One region of the Bradyrhizobium sp. T-12 genome, then DNA from elsewhere that is predicted to be linked to it. Evidence: predicted binding sites of a transcription regulator. Region 1 holds the regulator's gene; each other region holds the start of a gene.
The links. Region 1 encodes LexA, which represses DNA repair genes until DNA is damaged. Its sites were predicted from a motif close to TGTTCNNNNTGTGTTCNG; they were not measured.
Positions count from the first base shown of each region.

Region 1 (2,197 bases):
CGCCCTGCACGCGCTCGCCCGCAGCGAGGGCGCCGAGACCGTCGACCTCGGCGTCGCCGCCGACACGCTGGAGGCCACCACATCAGGCATCCGCCGCGCCCGCGAGAGCGGTGCCGATATCCTGATCACGACCGGCGGCGCGTCGGTCGGCGACCACGACCTGGTCCAGCAGGCACTCAGGGACGAAGGCATCGCGATGGCGTTCTGGAAGATCGCCATGCGGCCGGGCAAGCCGATGATGCACGGGCGGCTCGGCGCCATGCGCGTGATCGGCCTGCCCGGCAATCCCGTGTCGTCCTATGTGTGCGCCTTCCTGTTCATGGTGCCGCTGATTCGCGCCTTGTCGGGCCGCTCGGTGATTCATCATCGTCGCGAACGCGCCGTGCTCGCCTGCGATCTCGGTGCCAACGACCAGCGCGAGGATTACTTGCGCGCGCGCCTCGAGCTGCGCGACGACGGCACGCCGGTCGCGCTTCCCGTCAGCCATCAGGATTCCTCTCTGCTTGCGAATCTTGCTGCGGCACAGGTACTTCTCGTGCGCCCACCGTTCGCACCCAAGGCCGAGGCCGGCAGCCCCTGCGAGGTGCTGCGGCTCCCCGTCTGAGTGCACGGCCACACGCATTCCGCGAACCGCGCTTCGTTCACGGTAAATTAAGCAGTTGCGGAACATGTATCGAACATATAGTGTCCGTTCATGATTTGTTTCGAGGATGTAGCGGCTTATCGCTGAACTCATCGTCTCGGAATCGAACGACATCAACCGGGGGACTTTGGTCGAGATGTTAACGCGCAAACAATACGAGCTTCTGCGGTTCATCAGCGAGCGTTTGAAGGAAAGCGGCGTGCCGCCCTCCTTCGACGAGATGAAGGATGCGCTCGACCTGCGCTCGAAGTCGGGCATCCACCGCCTGATCACCGCGCTCGAGGAGCGCGGCTTCATTCGCCGGCTGCCCAACCGCGCCCGCGCCATCGAAGTGATCAAGCTGCCGGAGCTCCAGGCTGCCGCCGGCGCCCGGCGCGGCTTCACGCCAAGCGTCATCGAGGGCAATCTCGGCAAGATCCGCGCGAGCTCCAGCCCGCCCGTGGACGAGGGCGAGCGGCCCGTTGCGGTGCCCGTGATGGGCCGGATCGCGGCCGGCACGCCGATCGAGGCATTGCAGACCCGCAGCCACACCATCAGCGTGCCGCCCGACATGCTCGGCTCGGGCGAGCATTACGCTCTCGAGGTGCGCGGTGATTCCATGGTCGAGGCCGGTATCCTGGACGGCGACATGGCGCTGATCCAGCGCAACGAGAGCGCCGACACCGGCGACATCGTGGTGGCGCTGATCGACGACGAGGAGGCTACGCTCAAGCGCTTCCGCCGCCGCGGCGCGTCGATCGCGCTCGAGCCTGCCAATGCCGCCTATGAGGTGCGTATCCTGCCGCCGAACCGGGTGAAGATTCAGGGCAAGCTGATTGGGCTTTACCGGAAGTACTGAGTCCGGAAGGACTCAGTCCGAAAGTAGTTTTGGCGCCTGCGTGCGCCTTCGGTCGGCGTCGCCGATCTGAGATTGGAGCGGATGAATGTCCGCTCCGGCTGGATGATCATTCTGGTTCTGCACAGATTATCCGGCCCCTCCTCCACGGCCATCTTCGGCGGACCGCAGCAACATCGCGTCACGGCGTTTCGCGTTCGGAAGACCAGATCGTTTGGGCAGCGGTCGGGGCACGGGGCCGTTGCCGCGCCATCGCATTGCCATGTCCGCAACACCCAATTGCGCAGCGCCGCGATCGCGCCGGCAATGCGAAGTGTCGTGACAGGCGCCGGCGTAATGCACCGCAGCCAGCTTTGTTCCTGGCGAATTCGGGAAAGTTAAAGTGATCGCGGGGTGCGGATCCCAGCCGCAGATTTGCCTACAACCAAGCACAACGTTGGTGTTTAAACTCTGACAGAGGCCTGTGCCTCCGAGAGGCGCGGGTCGCTATCTTCACATGAGGAGCACCCGATGTGTGACTATAGCCTGCATGCCGTCGCGACGCGCCCCGCAGAAGTCGGCGAGACCATCGTCACGACAACCTTCCGCGGCACCTCGACGCGCGGCTTCGCCTCCGAAGCCGACCTCTCCGTTGCGGTCTGCCTGCTGCCGGGAACGGAGCTCGCCTTCGCAGACAACGTCCGTTACGACAACCGCTGGATCTGGACGCGCACCGTCAA
Region 1 covers NZ_CM177756.1:3,445,462-3,447,658, reverse strand. The annotation lists gene AC0WRY_RS16155 (molybdopterin molybdotransferase MoeA) at 1-604, shown strand, start outside; gene lexA (transcriptional repressor LexA) at 780-1,481, shown strand; gene AC0WRY_RS16145 (hypothetical protein) at 1,989-2,197, shown strand, end outside.

Region 2 (2,197 bases), 990 kb from region 1:
TACGCGCGCAGATCGACGTGCCGGCGATCGCCGCACCGACGGCAAAGCCCTGGCGGGCGAGCGCGCGGACCAGCGTCTTGAGCAGCGCAGCCTCGCCGCCGAACAGATGTGCGCAGCCGGTGATATCGAGGAACAGCCCATGCGGCGGATCGAGCGCCACCAGCGGCGTGAAGCGATCGCACCAATCGGCGATGTCGCTGAGCGTCTTCGCATCGGCCACGACATCGGCGTCGAATACACGCAAATCCGGACACATCGCCCGCGCATTCGCCAGCGGCTGGCCGATATACAGGCCGAGGCGCTCGGCGGCCTCGTCCAGCGCATGGATCACCAGCGCATTGTTGTCCTTGATGACGACGATGCCGGGTTCATCCTGCGCGCCGCCGCTCACCTGCAAGAACCGCTGGATCCGGTCGATGGGCAGGCGCGGCAGCCACAAGCTGAGAATACGCCTTCGGCTCACTGAACTGGCACTCATCACAATTCCATTCCATGATCCACCGGCCGCAGGGGCCATGACGATTGCGCAAGAGCTCGGCATCGAAGCGCGGCGCGCCCCAGGCACTCCACACAGCTCCCGGCGGCGAATGTGCCGCGCGCAACATCCACCTGGTCTCTGCGGTCGAGGGCAGCGGCTGCGCCGCCATGCGCAGCAAGAGACCGGTGACGCCGGAGCCTTGCGCGGCCAGCGTCAGCTTGCGGCTCGCCACGAGATCGAACTGCCTGGTCTCCCCCCAGAGCTCGAGCACGACGGCCCCCAGCGCGTCGCAGGCAAGCGCATCGGCCGAGGTTCGCAGCGCGCTCTCGACATCGGCGGCGCGCACCGTCACCACGCGGCGCGGGTCGAGGCCGAGCTCTTTGAGCCCGCTCATCGACAGCGCGCCGGCTTCCAGTTCCGAAAAATCCTGCCGCACCCACAACAGCGGCCGCTGCGCGCTCACGCGTCCCGCAAGACCCATGACGAATCCTGTGGCGGTCGTACCCTGCCGCCCCTCGCAAAACACCTCATGGATCGCCGCGCGCGCGAGCCCGCCCTTCAGCACGGCATCGACCTCGTTATGGCCGAGCGCGACCCGATCGTGCTGGTGCACGATCTCCGCGGTCTCGATGCGTTCGATCTGGCCGCGCAAGGTCGCAAGCGCGCTTAGACGTGCGCCGCTCATGCTCGCCGCTCCTTCAGAGGTGATTGCCGGTGGCTCTCGAAGAGAACCAATGGCTGGCTCATTTGTTCATGATATGTTCTAATATAAAGCTAACGGCGCGCGGAGAGTCAATCGAATTGGCGCGCTTGCGGATTCATCAGTGGAATCAACGGGATTCAAACATGGACGTACAACGCAAGCTGGAAATCCTGGCCGACGCCGCCAAGTACGACGCGTCCTGTGCCTCCAGCGGTACTGAAAAGCGGGATTCCAGCGACCGCAAGGGCATGGGCTCGACCGCGCCCGGCATGGGCATCTGCCATTCCTACGCACCGGACGGACGCTGCATCTCCCTGCTCAAGGTGCTGCTGACCAACGCCTGCAATTACGATTGCCTCTATTGCGTCAACCGCGCCTCCTCGAACGTGCCGCGCGCCCGCTTCACCATCGAGGAAGTGGTCAAGCTGACGCTCGACTTCTACCGGCGCAATTACATCGAGGGCCTGTTCCTTTCCTCCGGCATCATCCGCAGCCCCGATTACACCATGGAGCAGGTGGTCAGCGTCGCGCGAAGACTGCGCGAGGAGCATCACTTCCGCGGCTACATTCATCTCAAGACCATTCCCGAGGCCGATGACGCATTGATCGCGGAGGCCGGCAAATATGCCGACCGCCTCTCCATCAATATCGAGATGCCCGAGGAGACCAGCCTGCAGCAATTCGCGCCCGAGAAGGACGTGCGCGCGATCCGCCGCACCATGGGCCGGCTGCGGCTGAAGCTGGACGAAGCCGAGGACGACCGCAAAGCAAAGACGAAGGCGAGGCCGCAGCGCTTCGCGCCGGCGGGCCAGAGCACGCAGATGATCGTCGGCGCCGACAGCGCCTCCGATCACACCATTCTCCACACCAGCTCCAATCTCTACGGCTCGTACAAGCTGCGGCGCGTCTATTATTCCGCCTTCAGCCCGATCCCCGACGCGAGCCGCGCCTTGCCGCTGGTGCAGCCGCCGCTGCTGCGCGAGCACCGGCTCTATCAGGCCGACTGGCTGATGCGG
Region 2 covers NZ_CM177756.1:2,457,348-2,459,544, reverse strand. The annotation lists gene AC0WRY_RS11585 (Y-family DNA polymerase) at 1-478, opposite strand, end outside; gene AC0WRY_RS11580 (ImuA family protein) at 369-1,163, opposite strand; gene AC0WRY_RS11575 (putative DNA modification/repair radical SAM protein) at 1,325-2,197, shown strand, end outside.
Region 2: the regulator LexA is predicted to act here: its motif matches at 1,227-1,244, upstream of AC0WRY_RS11575 (putative DNA modification/repair radical SAM protein).

Region 3 (2,197 bases), 2.8 Mb from region 1:
AGCCGCCGGTCGATCCCGACCGCATCGTCGTCACCGACGCCCATCGCCGCGGCGTCTGGGACCCCATGACGGCCTCGCTGCTGCGCGTGCCCGGCAATGGCGACCCCGTCTCGCCGGAGGCCTGCCACAACTCGGCGCCCGTGTTCGACGGCCGCATGCGCTACGACCTCAAGCTCGATTTCAAGCGCATGGAGACCGTGAAGGCGGAAAAGGGCTATCACGGCCCGGTCGTGGTCTGCTCGCTGTATTTCGTGCCGGTCGCGGGCTACATCCCCGACCGCCCCGTGATCAAATACCTCGCCGCCCAGCGCAACATCGAGATCGCCTTCGCCCCTGTGGCGGGCACCCGCATCCTGGTCCCGTTCTGGCTGAAAGTGCCGACGCCGCTCGGGCCCGCCATGCTGGAAGCGACCAGCTTCATCACCACAGCCCAGCCGCCGCGGGTGGCGAAGACGCAGTAGGACTACCGTTAACCCTCCCCTGGGGGGAGGGTCGGCTCGCAGCGCGTCCTCCCTCCGCCGTCATTCCGGGGTGCGCCCCTTGGCGCGAACCCGGAATCCATCGGGCCGCGGAGACTGTCTCACGACGGATTCCGGGTTCGCGACTGCGTCGCGCCCCGGAATGACGAGCGGAATTTTTGGCTCACAAAAGTTCCAGCAATTTCAATGGCCCTTCTACTGTGCATGGGGTTGTTTTCGCGAAAATGAGTTGGGAGGGGTGCGGTCCGGGAATCCATTTGACTCCTCCCCGATTCTGATTCGACTCCGCGCCGTCCCCAACTTAAGGCTTTCTGCCCTCCAAACGCCGCTTGTGCGGCGGCCTAAAACTCCATCTAGTTGCGGCCGATAAGACTCCCGCGACATGTTGCGTGAACGGAACGGGACTCAATCTGGAGTCAGCGATTCGGCCGCGATTCGTTCTAGAGTCGTTCCGAAGCTTAAGACGGGCAGGAAAAGCGTCGCAAAGTGAGACAGTTGCGGGAGGTTTGGGGAGCAGCTCCCACACACACGGTGTCGTCGCCCGGCCAGTGCGCAATGGCGCACCAGGACCGGGGGCATGACAGCGACGGGTGCGGATAGCGCCATGCACCCGACCGCCCCAATCCAGCACTGACATTCGCCCAAATCGCCACTACCTAATCCCTCAGATGCCCTTTTCCTCCTCCCCCTTCGCGTCCCATAGCGCCGCGTCCGATCGTGTGCCTGGCGCCGGCGTCACCGCGGTGCTCGGGCCGACCAACACCGGCAAGACCCATCTCGCGATCGAGCGGATGCTCGCGCATCCGTCCGGGATGATCGGCCTGCCGCTGCGCCTGCTCGCGCGCGAGGTCTACAACAAGATCGCCGCAAGGGTCGGCAGCGAGGCCGTCGCGCTCGTCACGGGCGAAGAGAAGATCAAGCCGAAGAGCCCGCGCTATTGGGTCTCGACCGTCGAGGCGATGCCGCGCGACCTCGATGTCTCCTTCCTCGCCGTCGACGAGGTGCAGATCGCGAGCGATCTCGAACGCGGCCACGTCTTCACCGATCGCATCCTCAACCGCCGCGGCCGCGACGAGACGCTGCTGCTGGGTGCGGCGACGATGCGCCCGATCATCGAGCGCCTGTTGCCGGGCGTCTCCATGATCACGCGGCCGCGCCTGTCGCAGCTGGAATTTGCCGGTGATCGCAAGATCACGCGCCAGCCGCGCCGCACCGCCATCGTCGCGTTCTCGGCCGATGAAGTCTATGCCATCGCCGAGCTGATCCGCCGCCAGCACGGCGGCGCTGCTGTCGTATTGGGCTCGCTGAGCCCGCGCACGCGCAATGCGCAGGTCGAGATGTTCCAGAACGGCGACGTCGATTATCTCGTCGCCACCGACGCCGTCGGCATGGGCCTCAATCTCGACGTCGATCACGTCGCCTTTGCCTCCGACCGCAAGTTCGACGGCTATCAGTTCCGCCGCCTGACGCCGTCCGAATTCGCGCAGATCGCCGGCCGCGCCGGCCGCGCCACCCGCAACGGCACCTTCGGCACCACCGGCCGCTGCGCGCCGTTCGAGCCCGAACTCGTCAACGCGCTGCAGAACCACACTTTCGATCCCGTGAAGATGCTGCAATGGCGTAACTCCAAGCTGGATTTTGCCTCGCTCGGTGCGCTGCAGGTCTCGCTGAACCTCGCCCCCGGCCACGAGGCGCTGACGCGCGCGCCCATCGCCGAG
Region 3 covers NZ_CM177756.1:683,221-685,417, forward strand. The annotation lists gene AC0WRY_RS03270 (DUF3108 domain-containing protein) at 1-461, shown strand, start outside; gene AC0WRY_RS03275 (helicase-related protein) at 1,148-2,197, shown strand, end outside.
Region 3: the regulator LexA is predicted to act here: its motif matches at 916-933, upstream of AC0WRY_RS03275 (helicase-related protein).

Region 4 (2,197 bases), 1.5 Mb from region 1:
ATGTCGATGTTCCCGTTTTGCTGGTGCTCATCCTCGCAAGCCCGGCATGAACGTCGGATGAAGCCGTTGATGACAATTCCTTCATTCAAATGGAACCAGCGAATTATCGCCCGCGTTGCATGCCAAATTGGGATGCTGTTCCCATGCGCGCAAAAAAGTCGTCGGACTTGATCTCTGCGACCGGCCTCATCAGGCTGATGACGCATACCTTGATGGGCGCAGCCCTCGGCCTCGCCTTCAGTCTCGCGCTGATCCTCTGCAATCCGGCCGTCGCCGGCCTGCTCAGTCACGGCGGAAACCAAGCCGCGATCATCTTCGCTCTCACATTGGTGACGACTTTCGCCATCGGCGCGACACTTACCGGCGTCGTGTTCATCCTCGCCGAGGACAAGCAATCTTGAAGCGTGCGCTAAGCGCCCGAAGGCTTTGCGGGGAACTCCTGCGCTCAACGGCGGTTGGCTGCCTGCGTCAATTTAACCCAGGGAGTTCCCTCGCATGACAACGACCAAGCTCGTTCTCACCGCAATGCTGGCGACCGGTCTCGCCGCCGCGCCGCTCGCAGCACAGGCCAAGTCGCACAAGGCGAAACATGGATCGTCGATGTCGTCGTCGCAGACCACCGGCGCCAACACCAAGGCGTCCAAGGGCGCCGATCCCTCCGGCCAGGGCGGTTCGGGCCCCGGCTCCGACCAGGGCGGCACCATGACGAACAAGACCAGCAAGGGCATGACCAACACCAAGTGAGCCCAGGCCGGCACGACATCAAAAGCCCCGCGGCGACGCGGGGCCTTTTTCTTGGTCTCAGTCTGCAATCAAACACCAAATGGTCAGGCGTCAGCTCATGGCGGCCGGCGCGTTCCGAGATTGAGCCCGCGCCCCTCAGCATTCGTCTTCACGAGATGATCGAGCTGCGCCCGTTTGCGTCCGATCAGAAGTTGGGCCGCAGCATCATCAAGACCCGCGCGCTGCAACTGCCGGATGGCAGAGCCCAGTTCGAGAATCTCGGCGCGCAACCTCAAGATCCGGTAACTGTCCGGGTCCTCATCCACGGCGCCCCCCTCAAAGATTTCATCGCCCTCTGCTCGCGCGCTGGGGAATACCGGCTGTCTTCACGAGACGAAGGCGCACGCGGTCTCGGACGTCAGGCAGGACATCGGGACCGCCGGCGGCATTCCATTTCCCGATCAGCAAATTGACCTTTCGGCGCAGATCCATCTGCGCCAGGGCCTGTTCGGTGCAATCGCGATCGCCGTTGACGGAAGCGCGCACGGACGCCTCGACGTCGGCCATCTCCAGCCTCAAGGCACTGATTTTACGTCGAATTTCATTAATTCTGTTGTCCATGGCTTGTTAGAACAAAATAAGAACATATAGTCAAGCCACGAATTCAGGACGGAGATGCCAGATGCAGGTTCAAGGTAAATACGACGCCAGGATCTTTCTTGCCCAGCAGATGACGCGGGCGCAATCGCTGCGGCTGAAACGGCTGAGCGAAGAGGCCTATCAGCCCGCACAATATGCGCGCGACCTGTCCTCCACCGAGGCCGCACGGCGCATCCAGGTGCTGGAAGCGGAGATCGAGCTGGCGAATTCCTTCTAGGCTTTCGCCTGGAAGGTTGCGCGCTCTTCGGAACCATGCCCGTGTCGAACGGTTCTTCCGGCCAAGGGAGAACATGCATGGCACGCAAGGCAAAGAAGCGCCGCTACTCACGCAGCTCCGGCAGCGATGTCGAAAGCGAGATGCGCCGCTACAAGAAGGGCACGGCCAAGAGCGGCCGCAAAGGCCGTGGCGGACGCGTGAAGAGTCGCAAGCAGGCGATCGCGATCGGGCTGTCGAAGGCGCGCAAGAAGGGCAAGAAGGTCCCGAAGAAGGCCAGCAAGAAGACGTCCAAGAAGAAGACGACCAGGAAGCGGACGACGAAGAAGACAGCCAGGAAATCGTCGAAGCGCAAATCCAGCACGCGTTGATGCTGACCTGTCTCAGATCATGCTGCCCGGCATGAAGCAGCGGATCGAGACTCCGAAAGCCGTCTTCACCGGCCACACCATGGTGCGGCCGGCGCGGTTCGGCTCGGTGATGACGGCTTCATCGGGCACCTCGACCCACTCCCCGTCGAGCCGCACGCGATAGTGCCCGTTGTGCGACTCCCAGTCGGGATCGGCGACGGCAAAACCGTCGGCGTCCGAGCAGCACGGA
Region 4 covers NZ_CM177756.1:1,934,897-1,937,093, reverse strand. The annotation lists gene AC0WRY_RS09250 (hypothetical protein) at 1-2, opposite strand, end outside; gene AC0WRY_RS09245 (hypothetical protein) at 144-401, shown strand; gene AC0WRY_RS09240 (hypothetical protein) at 496-744, shown strand; gene AC0WRY_RS09235 (hypothetical protein) at 840-1,049, opposite strand; gene AC0WRY_RS09230 (hypothetical protein) at 1,069-1,290, opposite strand; gene AC0WRY_RS09225 (DUF3072 domain-containing protein) at 1,406-1,600, shown strand; gene AC0WRY_RS09220 (DUF6496 domain-containing protein) at 1,678-1,968, shown strand; gene AC0WRY_RS09215 (hypothetical protein) at 1,981-2,197, opposite strand, start outside.
Region 4: the regulator LexA is predicted to act here: its motif matches at 1,352-1,369, upstream of AC0WRY_RS09225 (DUF3072 domain-containing protein).